3 regions of the Halotalea alkalilenta genome follow, and region 3 is predicted to be linked to each of the others. Evidence: predicted binding sites of a transcription regulator. Region 3 holds the regulator's gene; each other region holds the start of a gene.
The links. The regulator sigma-54, encoded in region 3, starts transcription at its own class of promoters, with help from an activator protein. The targets are predictions, from matches to a motif close to TGGCACNNNNNTTGCTNT.
Positions count from the first base shown of each region.

Region 1: a site for sigma-54 is predicted at 4,929-4,946, ahead of atzF (allophanate hydrolase). Genes of this name have one in related genera too.
Region 2: a site for sigma-54 is predicted at 5,363-5,380, ahead of A5892_RS03780 (P-II family nitrogen regulator). Genes of this name have one in related genera too.

Region 1 covers NZ_CP015243.1:4,172,027-4,179,560, reverse strand. Annotated here, with positions in the region: tRNA gene A5892_RS18670 (tRNA-Ala) at 1-58, shown strand, start outside; rRNA gene A5892_RS18665 (23S ribosomal RNA) at 352-3,346, shown strand; rRNA gene rrf (5S ribosomal RNA) at 3,469-3,584, shown strand; gene A5892_RS18655 (transporter substrate-binding domain-containing protein) at 3,783-4,544, shown strand; gene A5892_RS20580 (hypothetical protein) at 4,724-4,864, opposite strand; gene atzF (allophanate hydrolase) at 4,969-6,777, shown strand; gene uca (urea carboxylase) at 6,806-7,534, shown strand, end outside.
Region 2 covers NZ_CP015243.1:844,615-852,148, forward strand. Annotated here, with positions in the region: gene A5892_RS03750 (FecCD family ABC transporter permease) at 1-465, shown strand, start outside; gene A5892_RS03755 (ABC transporter ATP-binding protein) at 499-1,317, shown strand; gene A5892_RS03760 (ferredoxin--NADP reductase) at 1,382-2,158, shown strand; gene A5892_RS03765 (trimeric intracellular cation channel family protein) at 2,212-2,826, opposite strand; gene A5892_RS03770 (P-II family nitrogen regulator) at 3,021-3,359, opposite strand; gene A5892_RS03775 (ammonium transporter) at 3,598-4,869, opposite strand; gene A5892_RS03780 (P-II family nitrogen regulator) at 4,979-5,317, opposite strand; gene A5892_RS03785 (accessory factor UbiK family protein) at 5,684-6,067, shown strand; gene A5892_RS03790 (YifB family Mg chelatase-like AAA ATPase) at 6,457-7,534, shown strand, end outside.
Region 3 covers NZ_CP015243.1:1,955,886-1,963,419, forward strand. Annotated here, with positions in the region: gene pmbA (metalloprotease PmbA) at 1-343, shown strand, start outside; gene rapZ (RNase adapter RapZ) at 457-1,344, opposite strand; gene hpf (ribosome hibernation-promoting factor, HPF/YfiA family) at 1,490-1,804, opposite strand; gene A5892_RS08575 (RNA polymerase factor sigma-54) at 1,893-3,329, opposite strand; gene lptB (LPS export ABC transporter ATP-binding protein) at 3,490-4,215, opposite strand; gene lptA (lipopolysaccharide transport periplasmic protein LptA) at 4,268-4,813, opposite strand; gene lptC (LPS export ABC transporter periplasmic protein LptC) at 4,891-5,463, opposite strand; gene A5892_RS08595 (KdsC family phosphatase) at 5,585-6,139, opposite strand; gene A5892_RS08600 (KpsF/GutQ family sugar-phosphate isomerase) at 6,191-7,171, opposite strand; gene A5892_RS08605 (ATP-binding cassette domain-containing protein) at 7,424-7,534, shown strand, end outside.

The sequences.
Region 1 (7,534 bases), 2.2 Mb from region 3:
GGAGAGCGCCTGCTTTGCACGCAGGAGGTCAGCGGTTCGATCCCGCTAGGCTCCACCATCGATTCGTTTGAATCGAGGTCGCTGTCCAGGCCAACGAAGAAAATACCGATGCCAGTCGCAAACCAATGTCCTCCGGATCAAGAGGAAGACGTGGGTTTCCGACTGTCTTCGCGACAGTACGCTCTTTAACAATGTGGATCATGCTGACCAAGTCCAGCGCGAACACCGGGGTGGAGACCTCGTGTCGTGAACGCTGGCCTGCCGGCCGCAAGGCGGGCAGAGAGATACGTCTCAAGCGTATCCGGCGAAATTGTTTTCGTTGATCGGTGACCAGACCCCTTCGGGTTATATGGTCAAGCGATTAAGCGCACACGGTGGATGCCTTGGCAGCCAGAGGCGATGAAAGACGTGATAGCCTGCGATAAGCGTTGGGGAGGTGGCAAATGACCTTTGATCCAGCGATTTCTGAATGGGGAAACCCACCGGCCAGAAGGTCGGTATCCGTACGCCAATACATAACGTACGGAGGCGAACCGGGAGAACTGAAACATCTAAGTACCCCGAGGAAAAGACATCAATTGAGATTCCCCCAGTAGCGGCGAGCGACCGGGGAGAAGCCCTTAAGCAGCTTATGTTCTAGTGGAACCGTCTGGAAAGTCGGGCCGTAGCGGGTGATAGCCCCGTACATGAAAGGGCATAGGGTGTGAAAACGAGTAGGACGGGGCACGTGAAACCCTGTCTGAACATGGGGGGACCATCCTCCAAGGCTAAATACTCCTGGCTGACCGATAGTGAACCAGTACCGTGAGGGAAAGGCGAAAAGAACCCCGGCGAGGGGAGTGAAATAGATCCTGAAACCGTGTGCGTACAAGCAGTGGGAGCAGGCAAGTCCTGTGACTGCGTACCTTTTGTATAATGGGTCAGCGACTTATTCTCAGTAGCGAGCTTAACCGTATAGGGGAGGCGTAGGGAAACCGAGTCTTAAATGGGCGACATAGTTGCTGGGAATAGACCCGAAACCGGGCGATCTATCCATGGGCAGGTTGAAGGTTGAGTAACATCAACTGGAGGACCGAACCGGGATCTGTTGAAAAAGATTCGGATGACCTGTGGATCGGAGTGAAAGGCTAATCAAGCTCGGAGATAGCTGGTTCTCCTCGAAAGCTATTTAGGTAGCGCCTCACGTATCACCATCGGGGGTAGAGCACTGTTTCGGCTAGGGGCCCATCCCGGGTTACCAACCCGAGGCAAACTCCGAATACCGATGAGTGCAGCGTGGGAGACACACGGCGGGTGCTAACGTCCGTCGTGAAAAGGGAAACAACCCAGACCGTCAGCTAAGGCCCCAAAATTCTGGTTAAGTGGGAAACGATGTGGGAAGGCTTAGACAGCTAGGAGGTTGGCTTAGAAGCAGCCATCCTTTAAAGAAAGCGTAATAGCTCACTAGTCGAGTCGGCCTGCGCGGAAGATGTAACGGGGCTCAAACCAGATGCCGAAGCTACGGGTGTGCCTGCATCACTTAAGACTATTCGCTTGCACGAGCGCAGCGAGTGAAAGCCATCCACGAACGTCGAGTGGGTGGCGTTGCGCGTGAAGGGAGTAGGCTTAAGGATGCAGGCATGCGGTAGAGGAGCGTTGTGTACGCCTGCGAAGGTGGATCGTAAGGTCTGCTGGAGGTATCACAAGTGCGAATGCTGACATGAGTAACGACAAGGGGTGTGAAAACCACCCCCGCCGGAAGACCAAGGGTTTCTGTTCGACGTCAATCGGAGCAGAGTGAGTCGGCCCCTAAGGCGAGGCCGAAAGGCGTAGTCGATGGGAAACGGGTCAATATTCCCGTACCAGACGTTACTGCGATGGGGGGACGGAGAAGGCTAGGCGGGCCCGGCGTTGGTTGTCCGGGTAAAAGTAGGTAGGCCGAATCTCCTGGCAAATCCGGAGATTCAAAGCCGAGATACGAGACGAACCAGTTTTTCGGAACTGGGAAGCCGTTGATGCCACGCTTCCAGGAAAAGCCTCTAAGCTTCAGGTAACGTGTGACCGTACCCCAAACCGACACAGGTGGTCAGGTAGAGAATACCAAGGCGCTTGAGAGAACTCGGGTGAAGGAACTAGGCAAAATGGCACCGTAACTTCGGGAGAAGGTGCGCCGGCGTAGGGTGAAGAGACTAGCTCTCGGAGCGCGAACCGGTCGAAGAGTCCAGGTGGCTGCAACTGTTTATTAAAAACACAGCACTCTGCTAACGCGTAAGCGGACGTATAGGGTGTGACGCCTGCCCGGTGCCGGAAGGTTAATTGATGGTGTTAGCTTAGGCGAAGCTCCTGATCGAAGCCCCGGTAAACGGCGGCCGTAACTATAACGGTCCTAAGGTAGCGAAATTCCTTGTCGGGTAAGTTCCGACCTGCACGAATGGCGTAATGATGGCCACACTGTCTCCACCCGAGACTCAGTGAAATTGAAATCGCTGTGAAGATGCAGTGTACCCGCGGCTAGACGGAAAGACCCCGTGAACCTTTACTACAGCTTCACACTGGACGCTGATGTTGCTTGTGTAGGATAGCTGGGAGGCTATGAACCCTGGACGCCAGTTCGGGGGGAGCCAACCTTGAAATACCAGCCTGGCATCATTGGCGTTCTAACTTGCCCCCGTGATCCGGGGGAAGGACAGTGTGTGGTGGGTAGTTTGACTGGGGCGGTCTCCTCCCAAAGAGTAACGGAGGAGCACGAAGGTACCCTCAGCACGGTTGGAAATCGTGCATTGAGTGCAAGAGCATAAGGGTGCTTGACTGCGAGACGGACAGGTCGAGCAGGTACGAAAGTAGGTTCTAGTGATCCGGTGGTTCTGTATGGAAGGGCCATCGCTCAACGGATAAAAGGTACTCCGGGGATAACAGGCTGATACCGCCCAAGAGTTCACATCGACGGCGGTGTTTGGCACCTCGATGTCGGCTCATCACATCCTGGGGCTGAAGTCGGTCCCAAGGGTATGGCTGTTCGCCATTTAAAGTGGTACGCGAGCTGGGTTTAGAACGTCGTGAGACAGTTCGGTCCCTATCTGCCGTGGGCGTTGGAAGTTTGAGAAGCGCTGCTCCTAGTACGAGAGGACCGGAGTGGACGAACCTCTGGTGTTCCGGTTGTCACGCCAGTGGCATTGCCGGGTAGCTATGTTCGGACGGGATAACCGCTGAAAGCATCTAAGCGGGAAGCCCCCTTCAAGATGAGACTTCCCTGGGGCCTCGAGCCCCCTAAAGGACCCTCGAAGACGACGAGGTTGATAGGCACGGTGTAGAAGAGCGGTCAACGCTTTGAGCTAACGTGTACTAATGGTCCGTGAGGCTTGACCATATAACCCCAAGTGGTCAGGTCATCGAAAGACGAAGCAACGGATACGACGAGACGATCTCGGCCAGCATGATCCACGAATCAGTGAAGTTTGCCTTGATGGGCAGGCTTTGCGCCAGAATATGCTTGACGACCATAGCGAGCGGGTCCCACCTGACCCCATGCCGAACTCAGCAGTGAAACCGCTCAGCGCCGATGGTAGTGTGGGGTCTCCCCATGTGAGAGTAGGTCATCGTCAAGCATTCATCCCGAGAACCCCCGCACCGATTGGTGCGGGGGTTTTCCCTTTTGGGGCGCCCGGCGGCGGAAAACGGCGTGGAAAGTACATGATGGCAGCGTTGACGCCGCTGCCGAGGGGTTGAATACTGGCGAGCGCTGAGCAGCCATCACACGCTGAATCAGCGCAGCCGAAATCACAATAAAGCGAAGGATTTCTCCGATGCTGCGACTCGCTCTGCTAACCCTGTTATTGACCTCCAGCCTTGGCGTAATGGCACGTGATCTCGACGCCATACTCGATAGTGGCACTCTTCGAGTCGGCACTACGGGAGACTACAAGCCTTTCACCTATCTGGATGAGGGGGAGTACCAGGGTTTCGATATCGAGATGGCCGAACTCGTGGCCGACAAGATGGGATTGAAGCTCGAGTTCGTTGAAACCAGTTGGCCGACGCTCATGGGTGACCTCAAGGCTGATAATTTCGATATCGGCATGGGGGGGATCAGTCGCACCATCGCCCGACAGCTCGAGGCTCGCTTTTCCATTCCCTACCTGACCTATGGCAAGACCCCTCTGGTGCATGCCGACAATGCCGAGCGTTTCACCTCGCTGGAAGACATCGACCAGGCTGATGTCAGAATCGGGGTCAACCCAGGTGGGACCAATGAGGCATTCGTGAGGGACAGCATCCATCGAGCCGAGGTCGTGTCGATCGAGAACAACCTGGATATCCCGCCAGCCGTCGCGGCCAAGAAGGTCGATGTGATGATCACCGACAGCCCGGAGGCGATTTTCTATGCCAATAGCGATGACCGCTTGGCCGCCCCCTTGGCCAACGAGCCTTTCACACGCAGCCAGCTCGCTTACCTGATGGCCGCGGATGCCGAGCGCCTGCAGGATACCGTCGACTTCCTCCTGGAGAACATGGAGCTGACCGGTGAATTGGATGCGCTGCGCCACAGGCATATGCTGATCGATTAGCACCCCCTTTCGAAAAAGAGCGCGCGCCGAAGCCGGGCCGGATTCCGCAGCCAGGATGGCACCCCGTCATCCTGGCTGCGCGTCCATGGAGCAGGGCCCGGCGGCCGTGCACCGATTCTGCGCAGGATGGCGCGTCGCCATAGGCTCTTCCCGAGCTCGACGCAGTAAGAAACCGATGCTCAATTGAGCGCCATCCGTGCGCCCCTCAGGCGAGCGGCCGCGCGTTCGCCACCGGCGGATTTCTCGCCCGAAGGCAGGGTGGTATCGGGCTTTGCGCGGATGTTCGCCTGGTCAGTAGCCTCGCTCCATTCCTGTTCCATCCTCCGCTGCCTCTTCTGCTCCACCTGCTGCTTCACCTCCGCCACTCTGACGCTGCGAAAGAACTGGCACGCTTCCTGCTATTCAAACTGGGATACCAGATTGCATGGCAGATGACCGAATGGATGACTTTCGCGGCTGGACGCTCGGCGAATGGCGCGAGCGGCAACTCGATGGACGGGGGCTCGAGCGTCTCGAAGCGCTGCTCGCGAGCCTCGAAGACGATGACACCGCTTGGATCTCCAGGCTATCGACCGATGGGTTGAGCGCCCGCTGGCAAGCGCTCGAAGCGCGCCGTGCGGCCGGAGAGCAGCTTTCGCTGTTCGGTGTGCCGTTCGCGGTGAAGGACAATATCGATGTGGCTGGCTTCGATACCACCGCCGCCTGCCCCGAGTTCGCCTACGCTCCAAGCGAGGACGCCGAGGTGATTGCGCGGCTCCAGGCGCAGGGGGCGATCGCAATCGGTAAGACCAACCTCGATCAGTTCGCCACCGGCCTGGTCGGAACCCGCTCTCCCTACGGCGCGGTGACCAATGCCTTCGATCCACGCTACGTCAGCGGTGGTTCCAGCGCCGGTTCTGCCAGCGTAGTCGCTCGCGGACTGGTGCCGTTCTCACTTGGCACCGACACCGCAGGCTCTGGCCGGGTGCCTGCTGGGTTCAACAATATCGTCGGGCTAAAGCCGACCCGCGGCTGGTTCTCCAACCGTGGGCTGGTGCCCGCCTGCCGTACCCTCGATTGCATTTCAATATTCGCGCTCACGGCCGAGGATGCCGAGACCGTGGCCGAGATCGCCGGTGGCTACGATCCGCAGGACCCCTACTCGAGGCGCCACCCCGGCACTGCCCCGGTGGCGCTGCCGATCGCGCCCAGGCTCGGGATTCCCGACAAGCTGGAGTTCTTCGGCGATACCCAGGCCGAAGCGGCGTTCGCGGCGGCGATTTCGCGTCTCGAGGCACTCGGCGCCGAGCTGGTCGAGATCGACTATGCCCCCTTCGCCAAGCTTGCCGCAGAGCTTTACCAGGGGCCCTGGGTGGCCGAGCGCACCGCCGCCGTAGAAGCGCTGCTCGAGACCGACAGCGACGCGATCGAACCGACCGTGCGTGGCATCGTCCAGGAGGGCTTCACTTACAGCGCTCTGGATGTGTTCAAGGCCGAGTATCGTCGCGCCGAACTGAGCCGCACGATCGGGCAGGTCCTCAACGACCTCGACGCTTTGGTGGTACCGACTTCACCTACCATTCGCACCATCGCCGAAATGGCCGAGCAGCCGGTGGCCTACAACGCCCAGTTCGGCACCTATACCAACTTCACCAACCTGGCCGACCTCAGCGCCCTGGCCCTGCCCGCGGACTTTCGCAGCGATGGCTTGCCCGCCGGCATCACCCTGATCGCCCCGGCCTGGCACGACCGCGCGCTGACCCATTTCGCCCGCCGCTGGCAGCAGGCGCTGGCCGCACCGCTGGGGGCCACCGGGCGCCCTGCACCGGGCGTTGCAAAGGTCGAGCAGGCTGCCGGCTGCGTACGCGTCGCAGTGGTCGGTGCCCATCTCACCGGCATGCCGCTCAACTTCCAGCTGATCACCCGAGATGCACGGCTGGTCGAGCAGACCCTGACCGCCCCACGCTATCGCCTCTACGCCCTGGCCGGCACCGTGCCGCCGAAGCCTGGGCTTGCACGCTGCGCGGATGGGGAGGAGGGCTGCGCGATCATCGTCGAACTGTGGGACGTACCCACCGCGCGCTTCGGCGAGTTCGTCGCCGAAATTCCCGCGCCTCTCGGCATCGGCAACCTCGAGCTCGAAGACGGTCGCTGGGTCAAGGGATTCATCTGCGAAGGTGCTGCGCTGCCCAGTGCCCGAGACATCACCGCCTATGGTGGTTGGCGCGCCTTCATCGCCGACCCCAATCGCTGATCCGCCCCGAGCAGGAGACATCATTACCATGTTCACCCGAGTCCTGATCGCGAACCGTGGGGAGATAGCGGTCCGCATCATCCACACCTTGAAGCGGCTGGGCATAGAGTCGGTCGCGGTCTTCGCCGAGCCCGATCGCTATGCGCGTCACGTCGAACTTGCGGACCAGGCGGTTGCGCTTGAGGGTGAAAGTGCGGCGCAGAGCTATCTGCGTGGCGACAAGATCATCGCCGCGGCGAAGGCCAGCGGTTGCGAGGCGATCATCCCAGGCTACGGCTTCCTGTCCGAAAACGCCGAATTCGCCACCGAGTGCGCCGCCGCGGGCATCGTTTTCATCGGTCCCACGCCGGATCAGATGCTTCGCTTCGGACTCAAGCACACCGCCCGCGAGATCGCCGAGCGGGCGGGCGTGCCGCTGGCGCCCGGCAGCGGTCTGCTCGCTGATCGCGACCAGGCCCTTGCGGAGGCCGAGCGGCTTGGTTATCCGGTGATGCTGAAGAGCACCGCTGGAGGTGGCGGCATCGGGCTTACCCGCTGCGCCGATGCCGCCGAGCTCGAAGCGGCGTTCGATTCAGTGACCCGCTTAGGCCAGAGCTATTTCAGCAACGCGGGTGTATTTCTCGAGTGTTTCATCGATCACGCCCGCCACGTCGAAGTGCAGATATTCGGCGACGGTCGGGGCCGTGTAGTCGCGCTGGGGGAGCGAGATTGTTCGCTGCAGCGGCGCAACCAGAAAGTGGTCGAGGAGACGCCGGCG
Region 2 (7,534 bases), 1.1 Mb from region 3:
CCCTGGACCGTTGGCAGCCTCAATGGCAGCGGCGCGGGGGCCCAGATCATGCTGTGGATCGGGCTCGCCGTCTGCCTGCCGCTGGCGATGGCCAGTACGCGCGGGCTTTCGAGCCTGCGCTTCGCTGAGCCGGTGGCGCTTGGCTGGGGAGTCCGGGTAGCCCGACTGCGCCTTTTCGCTTTGGCCCTGGCGGTGATTTGCGCAGCGCTCGCGGTAGCGGTGGCGGGCCCCGTGGGCATGATCGCCTTGATCGGACCGGAGCTCGCCCGCCGGCTCTCCAGCCATCGATCGGTCCCGGTGCTCAATGCAGCGCTCGCCGGGGCGATGCTGATGGCGCTGGCCGATCTGCTCGGGCGCACCCTGCTCGCGCCGGTCGAAGTGCCGGTCGGCATCGTCACCGCGCTCGTCGGCGGTCCCTATTTGATCTGGATCCTGCTGCGCGGTGACTCGCCGCGCGCGCTATGAGCGATGCGGCGTGCAATCGATGGAAGCTGGAAGATGAGTGAGTTCGAACATGACCGCGCCGAGCGCGCGACCCTCGAGGCGAGTGGCATCGCGATGGACTACGGTCATCGACGGGTCATCGAGCGGCTCGACCTGCGCCTGCCGGAAGGTAAGGTGACCGCGATCGTCGGTCCCAACGGCTGCGGCAAGTCCACCCTGCTCGCAGGGCTCGCTCGGCTTCACGCGCCCAGCGCCGGGGTCGTGTTGCTCGACGGTGAGCCGATCTACTCGCTGGCGCCGCGCGACGTCGCCCGCCGGCTCGCGCTGCTGCCCCAGGAGGCCAATGCCCCGGATGGGCTCACCGTGCTCGAATTGGTCCAGTTCGGCCGCCAACCCCATCAGGGCTGGTTGCGCCAGTGGTCCGAAGAGGACCAGCGCGTGCTCGACGCAGCGATCCGCGCAGCCGACCTGGTCGAGCTGGCCGACCGGCCGCTGGAGTCGATGTCGGGAGGGCAGCGCCAGCGTGCCTGGCTCGCCATGGCGATTGCGCAGACCACGCCGCTCTTGCTGCTGGACGAGCCGACTTCGGCGCTCGATCTTGGTCACCAGATCGAGGTCTTCGAGCTGATCCGCTCGCTCTCCGAGGAGAGCGGCAAGACCGTGGTGATGGTGGTTCACGACTTGGTCAGCGCCTGTCGCTATGCCGATCACCTGGTGGCGATGCTGGACGGGCGTATCGTCGCCGAGGGTGAGCCCCGCGAGGTGGTCACCCCTGAGCTCGTGCGCGAGCTCTACGGCATCGATTGCCGGTTGGTGATCGACCCGCTGTCGAACAGCCCTATTTTGACCGAGATTCGCCGCTGCCGGAGCTGACCGCAGCGGTAGGCGATTCGTTTTGCAACCTGCGTCGTGCGATGACGCGAGAGAGGCAGCTTAAGTGAGCAAGTTTTCCACCGAACGCGTGCTCAGCGTCCACCACTGGAACGACACGCTGTTCAGTTTCACCTGCACCCGCGAGCGCGGGCTGCGGTTCAAGAACGGTCAGTTCGTGATGATCGGACTCGAGGTCGATGGCCGCCCGCTGGTGAGAGCCTATTCGATCGCAAGCCCCAACTACCTGGATCATCTCGAGTTCTTCTCGATCAAGGTGCCGGATGGCCCGCTAACCTCCCGGCTCCAGCATCTTGAAGTCGGTGACGAACTGCTGGTTAGCCGCAAGCCTACCGGCACCCTGGTGCTCGACGACCTGCGCGAGGGGCGCCATCTCTACCTGCTTGCCACCGGCACCGGGCTTGCACCGTTCATGAGCCTGATCCAGGACCCTGAGGTGCTCGAGCGCTTCGACAAGGTCATTCTGGTGCACGGCGTGCGCTGGGTCAGCGAACTCGCTTACCACGACTTCATCACCCGGGAGCTGCCCGAGCACGAGTACTTGGGCGAGGAGATCCGCGACAAGCTGATCTACTACCCGACCGTGACCCGCGAGGACTTCCATACCCGTGGCCGGCTCACCGAGCACATCCGCAGCGGCAAGCTCGCCGCGGACATCGGCCTCGCGCCGCTCGATCCCGCGCTCGACCGGGCGATGATCTGCGGCAGCCCGGCGATGCTCGACGAGACCTCCCAAGTGCTCGACGAACTCGGCTTCAGGATATCTCCGCGCATGGGCGAGCCGGGCGACTATGTGATCGAGCGCGCCTTCGTCGAGAAGTAGCACTCGCCTTGGGCGGTCGCGCTATCGCCCGGCGCTGGAACGCCAGGCGTGGCTCAGCGCTCGTCACGGGGCGCTTCGAGCGTGGGCAGATGCCAGTTGAAGCGTACCGTGAGCATCCTCAGCGTCAGGCCCACCACCAGCGCCAGCAGGGTGGCGAGGGTCGCTGGCAGGTCGAGCGCGAGGCAGGCCAGATACAGCGCCGAGACGATCACGGAAATGCTGGCGTAGAGTTCGCGGCGCAGCAGCAGCGGCACTTCGTTGCACAGTACATCGCGCAGTACCCCGCCGGCGCAGCCGGTGATCAGGCCGAAGATCGCCGCTGTCCAGCCCGAGTGGCCGAGATCCAGGGCGATGCGGTTACCGATCAAGGTGAAGACGACCAGTCCCATCGCATCGAGCAGCAGGAAGGTGGTCCGCAGCCGTTGCAGGCGTGAGGCGACCAGCGCGGCGACCAGGGCGGAGCCCGCGGTGACCAGCAGCAGCCAGGGGCGAGCGACCCAGGTCAACGGATACTGGCCGAGCAGCACGTCGCGCAGGGTGCCTCCGCCGAGGCCCGCGATCGAGCCGATGACCGCGACGCCGAACAGGTCGATGCGGCTGCGTCTGGAGGCGAGCGCGGCACTCATCGCCTCGGCGCTGATCGCGATCAGGTAAAGCGCGAATAACATTCCAGGCTTCCTTCCAAATGGCTCGGGACGAGCGATTCACCCCTCATGCTCGCATCCCGCATTCTCGGCGATCCTTCCACGCCGATACCCTGCTCGGCCATCTTATCGCACAGACGTGACGAGGCCCGGTCGATGACCGGGCCTCGTCGTTGCAATGCGCTTGGTTGAGGGCCGTCCAGCGCCGATGAAGTCGGTTAGACCGCGTCCTTGCCGGTCTCTCCGGTACGGATGCGGATGACTTGCTCGAGCGGCGAGACGAAGATCTTGCCGTCGCCGATCTTGCCGGTGTTGGCCACCGAGGTGATCGCCTCGATCACTTGGTCGACCATCGGGTCGTCCACGGCTGCCTCGAGCTTCACCTTGGGCAGGAAATCGACCACGTATTCGGCGCCGCGGTAGAGCTCGGTGTGGCCCTTCTGACGGCCGAAGCCCTTGACCTCGGTCACGGTGATCCCCTGGATACCGATTTCCGACAGTGCCTCGCGCACATCGTCGAGCTTGAAGGGTTTGATGATCGCTGATACCAGTTTCATCGTCAGTGTTCCTCGGCTGTCCTTGTGATTACGTCGGTCGCTGCGCCATCGAGTGGGCTGTGCCGGCGAGCGTTGCGCTCCAGGGCGGGTGTCGGTTCGACGTTCGCCATGGCGCCTATTGTCTTGTCGTGCCCTCAAGCATATAGGTCCGACGATTCTTCACCAAGCGCCCTGGGCTCGAGCCTGATAAATCGAGCGGGCATCCTGTCGGATGCCCGCTAGAGGGCGCGGTCGCGCCTTACTTCGAGCTTTGGACGAATTCCGGATAGGCTTCCATCCCGCACTCGGTGATGTCCACGCCGGCGAACTCTTCCTCTTCGGTGACCCGTACACCCATGATCGCTTTGATCGCCAGCCAGACGACCAGACTGGCGAGGAAGACCCAGAGGAAGATCGATACACCGCCGATCAGCTGGGCACCGAAGCTTGCGTCAGCATTGGTGAACGGAACCACCATCACGCCCCAGAAGCCGGCAACGCCGTGGACCGAGATCGCACCGACCGGATCGTCGATCTTGAGCTTGTCCAGCGTGATGATGGAGAACACCACGATGATGCCGCCGATCGCACCGATCACCGTGGCGGTGAAGGCCGCGGGGGAGAGCGGGTCGGCAGTGATCGAGACCAGGCCACCCAGCGCGCCGTTCAGCGCCATGGTCAGGTCCGCCTTGCGGAACAGGATCCGGGAGAGCACCAGTGCGGCGATGACGCCACCGGCCGCGGCGGTATTGGTGTTGACCAGTACCTGGGCCATGTTGTTGGCGGATGCGACGTCCGAGAGCTTGAGTTCGGAGCCGCCGTTGAAGCCGAACCAACCCATCCACAGGATGATCGCACCGAGCGTGGCGAGCGGCAGGTTGGCACCGGGAATCGCGTTGATCGCGCCGTTCTTGCCGTACTTGCCTTTACGCGCGCCGAGCACCAGTACACCTGCCAGGGCGGCGCTGGCACCAGCCATATGGACGATGCCGGAGCCGGCGTAGTCGGAGTAGCCGACCGCGTCGAGCCAGCCGCCACCCCAGGTCCAGTAGCCGGAGGTCGGGTAGATGATGCCGGTCATGAACACTGCGAAGATCACGAACGACCACAGCTTCATGCGCTCGGCGACCGCGCCGGAGATGATCGACATCGCGGTGGCGACGAACACCACCTGGAAGAAGAAGTCCGCGCGGGCCGAGTAGTAGGGTGCATCCTCGCCACCGGCGAGTACGTCGCTCAGGTCGTTCTCCGCACCGATCAGCCAGCCGAAGCTCGGGAAGATCCCGCCCTCTGCGCTGGAGTACATCAGGTGGTAGCTGAACAGCAGATACATCACGCAGGAGACCGCGAACAGGATGATGTTCTTGGTCAGGATCTCAGTGGTGTTCTTCGCTCGAACCAGACCGGCCTCGAGCATCGCGAAGCCCCCGGCCATCCACATCACCAGCACACCGCAGATCAGGAAGTAGAAAGTATCGATGGCGTAGGCGATCTCCGTCACCTGATTCGCCAAATCCGCTGCTTCATTCATTTTTGGTTCCCTTTGGTCGTCTTTTAATCAGGTCGATCTTATTTTTGTGGTGGTGAGTGTGCGGCCGCCGACGGCGGGCCGAGTGCTACGGGTGCCAGGGCTCGCGGGCTCAAATCGCGTCTGCGCCGCGTTCCCCGGTGCGAATCCTGATCACATCCTCGAGCTCGGTGACGAACAGCTTGCCGTCGCCGATCTTATGACTGTTCGCCGCATCGCGAATCGCATCTAGAACCGCTGCCGCTTGGGCATCGTCGACCGCGACTTCGACTTTCACCTTGGGTAGGAAGTCGACCACGTATTCAGCCCCGCGATAGAGCTCGGTGTGGCCCTTCTGGCGGCCGAAGCCCTTGACCTCGGTCACGGTGATGCCTTGCACGCCATTGTCCGCGAGTGCTTCGCGCACGTCATCGAGTTTGAATGGCTTGATGATGGCTGTGATCAATTTCATTCGGTGCGTACTCCTCGCTGGACGCTCCAGGTAACTGAATGAGGCGGGGCAGACATCATGCCATATGTTGATATATGCCTTTTTTATCATGGTGTTACGATTTTTCTACGGGCGTCGGATTGGTTGGGGATTGGCCGGATACGTCGTCAGTGAACCGTTTTGGGTCAATCTATTGATCGCCCTGGGGCATGTGCACCAGTTTGGTTCTTTGGTCGATTCGCGGCCGCGCTTTCCGTGGGTGGGGTGATTGGTGGGGCATAGGATCGCGCGTTCGACGCCGCTGTCGCGTATCCTTGGATGCAAGCCTGCTCGCGCCGACCGAGCCGAGTCGCCGGCCGGCCCTCTATTCGCAACGGAGAAGATGTCATGACTCGTAACGATGTATTCAGCCGTCTGGCTCAGCAGATCGGGGAGCGGCTTTCAAGCGTCTCCCAGGCGCCGGAAGAGATCCAGCGCAGCGTGCAGGGTGCGATGAAGGGGGCCTTCGATCGCCTGGACCTGGTCTCGCGCGAAGACTTCGACATCATGATGGATGTGCTGACCCGCACCCGCACCCGGGTCGAAGCGCTCGAGAAGCAGCTCGCCGCACTCGAGGCGCGGCTGGGTGAAGATGTCCCCAGCACCGTGGCCGAGGTCGAGCAGCGGGCGGCTGCAACCGCGGCCGGGGCGAAGGAGCTGCCCACCGAGCCCAAGACCAAGCGAGGCAAGCCCGGCGACGCGGGCGACTATAGCCCTGAACGCGACGCCTGAGCCGCATCCTCCATCCATCGCTGCGCGCTCGATGATTGGGCGCAGGGTGGCTTTCAGTCGGCCCACTCATCCGCTTTGAATGCCGCCGAGCCCCCCGCGCGCGCTTTGCGCGGCGAGGGGCCGGTCGTGCATGCGAGCATCGCTAGGGCCTCCCTGCGCTGAGCGCATAGGTAGCAGTGCTTGTCCGTCGTCTCTCCGGGGTGGAACCGATGTCGCTTTGCTGCGCCATGGTGGTGCAGTGTTTTCCGCCTCACCTCCAAGGCGCTGCCGTCGAATCCCCGGCATCGTCCCATCGCTACCCGCTGCATCGCCTGGCGGGTCAAAAGTCGCCTGCGCCGGCCGATCTAACCGGAACCGAGTCGTCGTACTCCTCGTTTCCTGGAGGTTCCATGTCGCTGGCGGTCGTCCGCAGTCGGGCGCTGCTCGGCCTGCACGCTCCCTTGGTGCAGGTCGAGGTCCATATTTCCAATGGGTTGCCGGGGCTTGCGATCGTCGGCCTGCCCGAGACGGCGGTGAAGGAGAGCCGTGAGCGGGTGCGCAGCGCGTTGCTCAATGCCGGTGCCGAGTACCCGACCCGGCGAATCACACTCAACCTGGCCCCCGCCGATCTGCCCAAGGAGGGTGGTCGCTTCGACCTGCCGATCGCGCTGGCTATCCTGGTCGCTTCCAATCAGCTGCCGCCCGAGAGCGTCGAGCGGCTCGAGTGCCTGGGCGAGCTCGCCCTCGATGGCCGCCTGCGCGGCGTCGGCGCGGTGCTGCCCGCGGCATTGGCCGCTCATCGCGCCGGTGCGATTTTGCTGGTGGCCAGCGAGGACGCCGAGGAAGCCGCGCTGGTCGAAGGCCTCGAAGTGATCGCCGCCGATCATCTTCTCGAGGTCGTCGCCCACCTGCATGGCCGCGAGCGTTTGCTGCCAAGACCCGCGACGACGCCGGCGCTCGATCTCGCCGAGATGCCCGATCTTTGCGACGTTCGTGGCCAGCACCAGGCGCGCAGGGCGCTGGAGATCGCCGCCGCGGGCGGTCACAACCTGCTCTTCGCCGGCCCCCCCGGCACCGGCAAGAGCATGCTCGCCGCACGCCTGCCGGGGCTCTTGCCACCGCTCGACCAGCAGCGCCGTCTGGAGGTCGCGATGATTCGCTCGCGCTGCGGCCTGGCACCGCTCGGTGAGTGGGGGCGACGGCCATTTCGATCCCCGCACCATGGGGCAAGCCCGGGGGCGTTGATCGGTGGTGGTTCGCAACCGATGCCGGGCGAGATCACCCTGGCCCACCATGGCGTGCTGTTTCTCGATGAATTGCCCGAGTTCGAGCGCCGTGCGCTCGAAGGGCTGCGCGAGCCGATCGAGTGCGGCACGGTGTCGATTGCCCGTGTCGCGCGGCAGGCGATCTTCCCAGCCGAGTTTCAGCTGGTCGCGGCGATGAACCCCTGCCCCTGCGGACACCTGGGTGATCCGCGTCGCGCCTGCC
Region 3 (7,534 bases):
GCTGGGGATGAATTCCACCGGCAACGCCGGTGGTGCACGCAACCTGCGTATCAGCGCGCCGCTCGAGTCGTTCGAGGCGCTGCTGGCGAAGATGTCGCGCGGGGTGGTGGTGACCGAACTGATGGGGCAGGGGGTCAATACGGTGACGGGAGACTACTCGCGCGGCGCCGCGGGGTTCTGGGTCGAGAACGGCGAGATCCAGTATCCGGTCGAGGGTTTCACCATCGCAGGCGACCTGCGCCGGATGTTCGCCTCGCTGGTGGGGATCGGAGACGATGTCGATCGACGCGGCAACGTGCACAGCGGCAGCTGGCTGCTCGAGGAGATGATGGTGGCTGGCTAGGCATTGAGGCCGCGGTCCGGGACGCCTGCGGTGCGTCCCGGGCAAGCCGGTTCACTCACTCGCCATGTACTACGAGTCGAGGGTGCCTCGCTTTTCAGTGGGAGCGGGCGGTGTCAGCCGACAAGCGGTTCGATGGTGCGCTGCACTTTCATCTCGCGGTGGCGCAGGCGTACCGAGGGATACTGGCTGGCGAAGTGGCGGGCGAGGCGTTCCACCAGGTAGACCGAGCGGTGCTGGCCGCCGGTACAGCCAATCGCTACGGTGAAGTAGCTGCGATGGCTCGAGAGATAGGCGGGCAGCCAGCGCTCCAGCCAGTCGCGGATCTCGCTGAACATCGCTTCGACCTCTGGAGCGCGCTCGAGGAACTCGACTACCGGCTGGTCTCTCCCGGTATGGTCGCGCAGCATCGGCTCCCAGTAGGGGTTGGGCAGGCAGCGGGCATCGAACACCATGTCGGCGTCGTGGGGGACGCCGTGCTTGAAGCCGAACGACTCGAAACTCAGGGTCAGCTGGACGGTGGTATGGCAGGCGACCTGCTCGGCGATCCGTGCGCGCAGCTCGTGCACCGAAAGGTTGGAAGTATCGATCACCAGGTCGGCGAGGTCGCGGATCGGGGCGAGGAAGTGCTCCTCGGTCTCGATCGCTTCCAGGAGCGTCATGTCACTCCCACGGGTCAATGGGTGACGTCGCCGAGTGGCCGAATAGCGCTCGAGCAGCTGGCGGGAATCGGCGGTGAGATAGACCACTTGAAGATCGATCTCGCGGGCGCCGAGGAATTCGACCAGCTCGGGCAGCCGTTCGAGGGCGTTGGGAAGGTTGCGCGCGTCGATGCTGACCGCCACCCTTCGCCGCTCGGGTGAATGGGTCTCGAGCTCGTCGAGCAGCGCGACCAGGAGCATCGCGGGAAGGTTGTCAATGGCGTAGAAGCCGAGATCCTCGAGCGCTTGGAGTGCGATCGATTTTCCAGAGCCGGAGCGGCCGCTGATGATCACCACTTGCATCATGCTGCGATTCCTCGCGCTGGTTGGAGCGGATACCCGCGAAGGATGGGATTCGAATGCCGCCAGCGGTCATCTTCGCCGGCAATGGTGACGAAAACACGACACGCCCCGCGTGAGGGCGTGTCGGCAGAGAGGCGACTGGGAATCAGAGACCAGCGGTGCCGGTGCCCTGGGCGCGCGCCAGGTGCTTTTCCTTATGCTTGACCAGCTGGCGGTCGAGCTTGTCGATCATCGAATCGATCGCTGCGTACATGTCGTCCTGCTCGTCGGTGCCGTGGAGCTCTCCTCCCGAGACGTTCATCTTGCACGCTGCCTGCTTGCGTTCTTTCTCCACCGACAGGGTCACCTGTACGTTGGTGATGTTGTCGTAGTGGCGCACCAAGCGTGCCAGCTTCTGGTTTACGTAGTCGCGCAGTGCGTCGGTCAGTTCAACGTGATGACCCGTGATGTTCACCTGCATGACATGCTCCTTGGCTGCGATGGACACTTTGATTGTAGCTGTTTTGCGCTCCCGACCAAGCCTCCCGATGATGATTATTGCTTCTATTTCAGGCTAGGCGCTTGCGCTCGCTCGAAGCGGGGATTCCCATCGACTCGCGGTACTTGGCTACGGTGCGCCGGGCGACGACGATGCCGTTCTCGGCCAGCAGCGAGACCAGGCGAGCATCGGAGAGCGGGCGGCGCGCGGGCTCTTCGCTGATCAGCTTCTTGATCCGGGCGCGTATCGCCGTGCTGGCATGGGTGTCGCCCTCGCCGCCGACGTGGCTCGAGAAGAAGTACTTGAGCTCGAATACGCCGCGCGGCGTGTGGATGTACTTGTGGGTGGTCACCCGCGAGATGGTCGATTCATGCATGCCGACCGCCTCGGCGATATCGGCGAGGATCAATGGCCGCATGCCTTCCTCGCCGCGTTCGATGAAGTCGCGCTGGCGCAGCATGATCTCGCGCCCGACCTTGAGCAGGGTCTCGTTGCGGCTCGACAGGCTCTTCATCAGCCAGCGGGCCTCTTGCAGGTGCTGTTTGAGGAAGGTGTTGTCGTCGCTTTTGTCCGCCCGCCGGATCAGGTTGGCGTAATCGGCCTGGATCCGCACTCGCGGCAGCGCCTCGGGATTGAGCTCGACCTGCCAGCCGATGTGGCTGTAGTGGCGCAGGGCGAGGTCGGGGATCACGTACTCCTGGGTGCTGTTGGAAAAACGCTGGCCGGGATAGGGATCGAGCGTGCGGATCGTCGCGATCACCGCGTCCAGCTCGGCGTCGTTCAGGCCGAGGCGGCGCTTGAGCAGCTTCATGTCGCAGCCGGCCAGCGCGTCGAGGAACTGGCGTACCAGCCGGCGCGCCTGGGCGAGATGCGGCGTGCCGGCGGGCAGGGCGTCGAGCTGGAGCAACAGGCATTCCTGCAGGTCGCGGGCGAACACGCCGGTGGGCTCGAGCTGCTGGAGCTGGAACAGTACCGCTTCGACCTCGCCGGTATCGACGCTCTCAAGGCCCTGGGCGCGCAGCCCCTCGACCAGTTCGTCGAACGAGTCGCGGAGATAGCCGCTGTCGTCGAGTCCGTCGAGCAGGGTCTCGGCGATCTGGCGCTGACGGGCGTCGAGGTCGAGCAGGCCGGTCTGCCAGCTGAGCAGGTCGAACAGGGTTTCGCCCCGGGCATTGCGTTCGATGTCGACCGGCTCGCCGCCGCTGGGTCCGATCGCTCCCAGCGCGGCATCCGGGAAGGTATCGCTCCACTCGTTGTCGAGGACGAGTTCCGTGGGGATATCCGTGGCCCATTCGTCCTGGGCCTCGGGATCGCGGTGCTCCTCGTCGCTCGATTCCTGGTCGAAGAATTCCTCGTCGAGCTCGAGCATGGGATTGCTCTCGAGCGCCGTCTGGATCTCCTGGCGCAGATCCAGCGTCGACAGCTGCAGCAGCTGGATCGCTTGCTGTAGCTGTGGCGTCATCGTCAGCTGGGTGCCGACACGCAGCTGCAAGGAGGATTTCATCATCGTGGTGTCAGGGCATTCTCAATGGGATGCCTTAACGCTATACCGGCCTGACGAGGATGTGCAAGAACTAAAAGCGTTGTGGTTAGCAAGTTTCATGCCAGCTTGCTAAAACAGGGCTTTTCGTGCCTTGGGGCGGCGGCGGAGTGCCTGCCTCAAGGCATCAAAGGCGGAAGTCCTGGCCGAGATAGACGTCGCGCACATGCTGGTTGGCGAGGATCGCGCTGGCATCGCCTTCGGCGATGATCTTACCGTCGCCGACGATATAGGCATTGTCGCAGATGTCGAGCGTCTCACGCACGTTGTGGTCGGTGATCAGCACGCCGATGTTGCGGCTGCGCAGCTGGCGCACGATGCCTTTGATCTCGTTGACCGAGATCGGGTCGACCCCGGCGAATGGCTCATCGAGCAGGATGAACGCAGGCTCGGTGGCCAGGGCGCGGGCGATTTCGACGCGCCTGCGTTCGCCACCGGAGAGGCTCATGCCCTGGTTGTCGCGGATATGGCTGATGCTGAACTCTTCGAGCAGCTGGTCGAGGCGGGCACTGCGCCCCTTGTGGTCGAGGTCCTTGCGGGTCTCGAGGATAGCGAGGATGTTGTCGGCCACGCTCAGCTTGCGAAAGATCGAGGCTTCCTGGGGCAGGTAGCCGATGCCGGCGCGCGCACGCACGTGCATCGGCTTCTGGCTGAGATCAAGATCGTCGATGCTGACCCGGCCGGCGTCGGCCTGGATCAGGCCGACGATCATGTAAAACGATGTGGTCTTGCCGGCGCCGTTCGGGCCGAGCAGGCCGACGATCTCGCCCTGGCTGATCGACAGGCTGATGTCTTGGACCACCCGGCGCTTCTTGAAACTCTTGGCCAGGTGGGCGGCGTGCAGCGTTTTCATAGATCGCTCCGCTGATCCTTGGGGATTCGGCTGGTGAAAGGCGTGGGTCGGGTCAGTTGCTGCCGCCTTCGGGGGTAAGCGTCATGTTGACCCGGCCGCCGGCTTCGCCTCCCTGGGACTGCTGGCCGCCACGGGCATTGACCTGCCGCGAATCGAGGAAGTACTCGACGTAGGCACCGGTGAAGGTGTCGCCGCCGCGGTGCAGCTCGGCGTTGCCCAGCATCTCCACCCGCCGCTCGCCGGCGTGGTAGATCAGCGTGTCGCCCCAGCCGCGAACCAGCGATTCCTGAGGGCTCGGCTGCTGTTCGATATAGGCGCGCTGGCCGCTGGTGCCGGTCGCGCGCATGGTCGACAGGCCGCCGCTGGCGCCGCGCTGGAGTTCGACACGCTGTGCATCGAGCTTGAGGCTGCCCTGTTCGACATGCACGGTGCCGGTATAGACCGCGGTGCCGGCCTGATCGTCGATCGTCAGCTGGTCCGCGGAGATATGGATCGGCTGCTGGGCGTCGCTCTCCAGCGCCAGTACGGGCCCGGCGAGCAGCATGGCGAGCAGCGCGGTGGCGGCGGGGAGAGTGGGGATGAGCCGTCGTGGGGTCATGACCGGGTTCCTTGCTGTTCGCTTGTGATGTTCTGGTCGGCGGTCGACCACCGTGGGTATTCGATCGACAGCGCGGCTCAGCGATCGGGCAGCAGCGTACCGCTGACGTTGCCTTCGAGCAGCATGCGATCCTCGTTGATCCATGCCTGGAAGCGATCGCCACGGGTTCGCTGCTCACCCTGGAAGAAGCGCGATTCGCTGTCGCTCCACACCCGTGCGCTGTCGCGGTCGTATTCGAGCGTGTCGGTTTCGAGCCGCCAGAGATCATCGGGCTGCACGGCGCGTGCGTTGCCCGACAGCGTGATCCGATCGCCGCCGGGGCCGACCCGGCCGTGGTCGCCGGTGATTCGCCAGTGGCGCTCGTTTTCGTCGATCAGCCCGATCACCGGCGTGTCGGCGAGGCTGACGTCGCTGTCGCTGATATGGGTCACCCTTGGCGATTCGAGGGTCTGGTACGGGCGGCCCTGCTGGTCGAAACGCGTATAGACGACCTGCTCGAGATAGTAGTCCGGTTCGCCCTCGCTGCTGTCGGGCAGTGGGCCGGGCGAGAGCAGCTCGCCACGCTGGTCGATCAGCGCGAGCACCCCGCCGACCGCGAGCAGGATCATTACCAGCCACAAGCGGTTCGCGTTGCGTTTCAACCATGCCATGCCGAGTCGTGTCCTAGGGCGTGTGATCAAATCGGTGCGGTCCCAGCGCGCGCGGCGTTCGCCGCTGCGGCTTGAGAACCCAGGATCGAGCGGGAGTTCCGCCGTAGGGCCGCAGTATACGTCATGGTGCGGCCTGGCGCGGCAGTCGGTAGCCGGCGACTATCCCGGCCCATGCCCCGCGCGCCTCGAGCAGCAGTTCGCACAGTTCGCGTACCGCGCCCTGGCCGCCGCGTCGTTCGGTGACGTAGTCGGCGTGGACGCGCACGTATTCCGGGGCGTTGGCCACGCTGAGGCCGAGTCCCGCGGCCTGGATCGCGCCAAGGTCTGGGAGGTCGTCGCCGCAGTAGGCGCATTCGTCGAGCGTGATGCCGAGCCGCGAGGCCAGTTCGGTGAGCGCTCGGTGCTTGTCGTTGCGTCCCTGGAGCAGATGGGCAATGCCGAGCTCGCTGGCGCGTCTTGCGACCATCGGTGAATCGCGTCCGGTGATCAAGGCGATGTCGATGCCGTGCTCCAGCGCAAGCCTCAGGCCGAGGCCGTCCTGGGTGTCGAAGACCTTGGTTTCGCCGCCGTCGGAGTGATAGTGCACCGCACCGTCGGTGAGCACGCCATCGACGTCGAGCGCGAGCAGCCGCACCCTGGACGCGCGTTCGCCGAGGGAAGGAGAGTGTTGAGTCATTGCGGTGGGGTTCCTTTGCGAAGGAGGGACGCTTGGGCGTGTCGCCACGCCCTAGACCACGCCCCGGTTGAGCAGGTCCTGGACCTTCAGCGCGCCGACCAGGCGCCGCTCGGGATCGAGCACCGCGAGTGCGGTGATGTTGCGCTTTTCCATGATCCTGAGCGCCTCGGCGGCGAGCATCGATGGGGTCACGCTGATCGGGGTCGAGGTCATCACCTCCTCGATCGGCACGCTGTCGAGATCGATCCGGCGATCGAGGGTGCGGCGCAGGTCACCGTCGGTGTAGATGCCGAGCAGATGCCGTTCGGCGTCGACCACGCAGGTGAAGCCGAGCCCCTTCTCGGTGATCTCGAACAGCGTGTCGCGTACTGAATCTCCCGGCGAGACGCAAGGGATCTCCTCGCCTTCGTGCATCACGTCGGCGACGGTGAGCAGCAGTTGGCGGCCGAGGCTGCCGCCTGGGTGGGAGAGGGCGAAGTCCTCGATGCCGAAGCCGCGGGCCTCGAGCAGCGCGATCGCCAGCGCATCGCCAAGGGCGAGGGCGGCGGTGGTCGAAGAGGTCGGCGCGAGGTTGAGCGGGCAGGCTTCCTTTTCCACCCCGCCATCGAGAAAGGCGTCGGCGTGGCGGCCGAGGGTCGATGCGCGTCGACCCGAAAGCGCGATCACGACCACCCCCTTGCGCTTGAACAATGGCAAAAGCTCGGTGACCTCGCGGGTCTCGCCCGAGTGGGAGAGGGCGATCACCACGTCCCGCTCGGTAAGCATGCCGAGATCGCCGTGGCTGGCCTCGCCCGGATGGAGGAAGAACGCCGGGGTGCCGGTGCTCGCCAGGGTCGCCGCGAGCTTGCGGGCGATATGCCCGGACTTGCCCATGCCGGTCACCACCACCCGGCCCTGGCAGGCGAGCACCAGCTGGCAGGCGCGGTCGAAGCCAGCGTCGAGGCGCGGGACCAACGCCTCGACGGCATCGCGCTCGAGGGTCAGGGTGCGCCGGGCGCTGGCCCGGAAGTCGAAATCCAAGTCTTTGATCATGGTGCGGATTCTGGCCTGAGTGCACGCCGGCATCAAGAGCGCCGCGCGCGGCGGGCGCGAGTGGCGGCTTTAAGCATCGCAATCGGTGCGAGGAGTACACCGAACTTGATGTTAGGATACAATGTTCGATAATTTGGCGGCCGCATCGTAGCGGCGGTTGGGTGCTTTCCCCCGTCGTCGTCTTCGATGATACTCCGCTGCGTTCGAAGCTGCCGGTCGGCGCTTCGGTCAATTTGCAACGATGGGAGTGGCATGATCCGCTCGAATCTAATTGAAGTCGTCAACCTGAGTTTCTCCCGCGGCGATCGTGAGATCTTTCGCGGCGTCGACCTACAGGTACCGGCGGGCAAGGTGACCGCGATC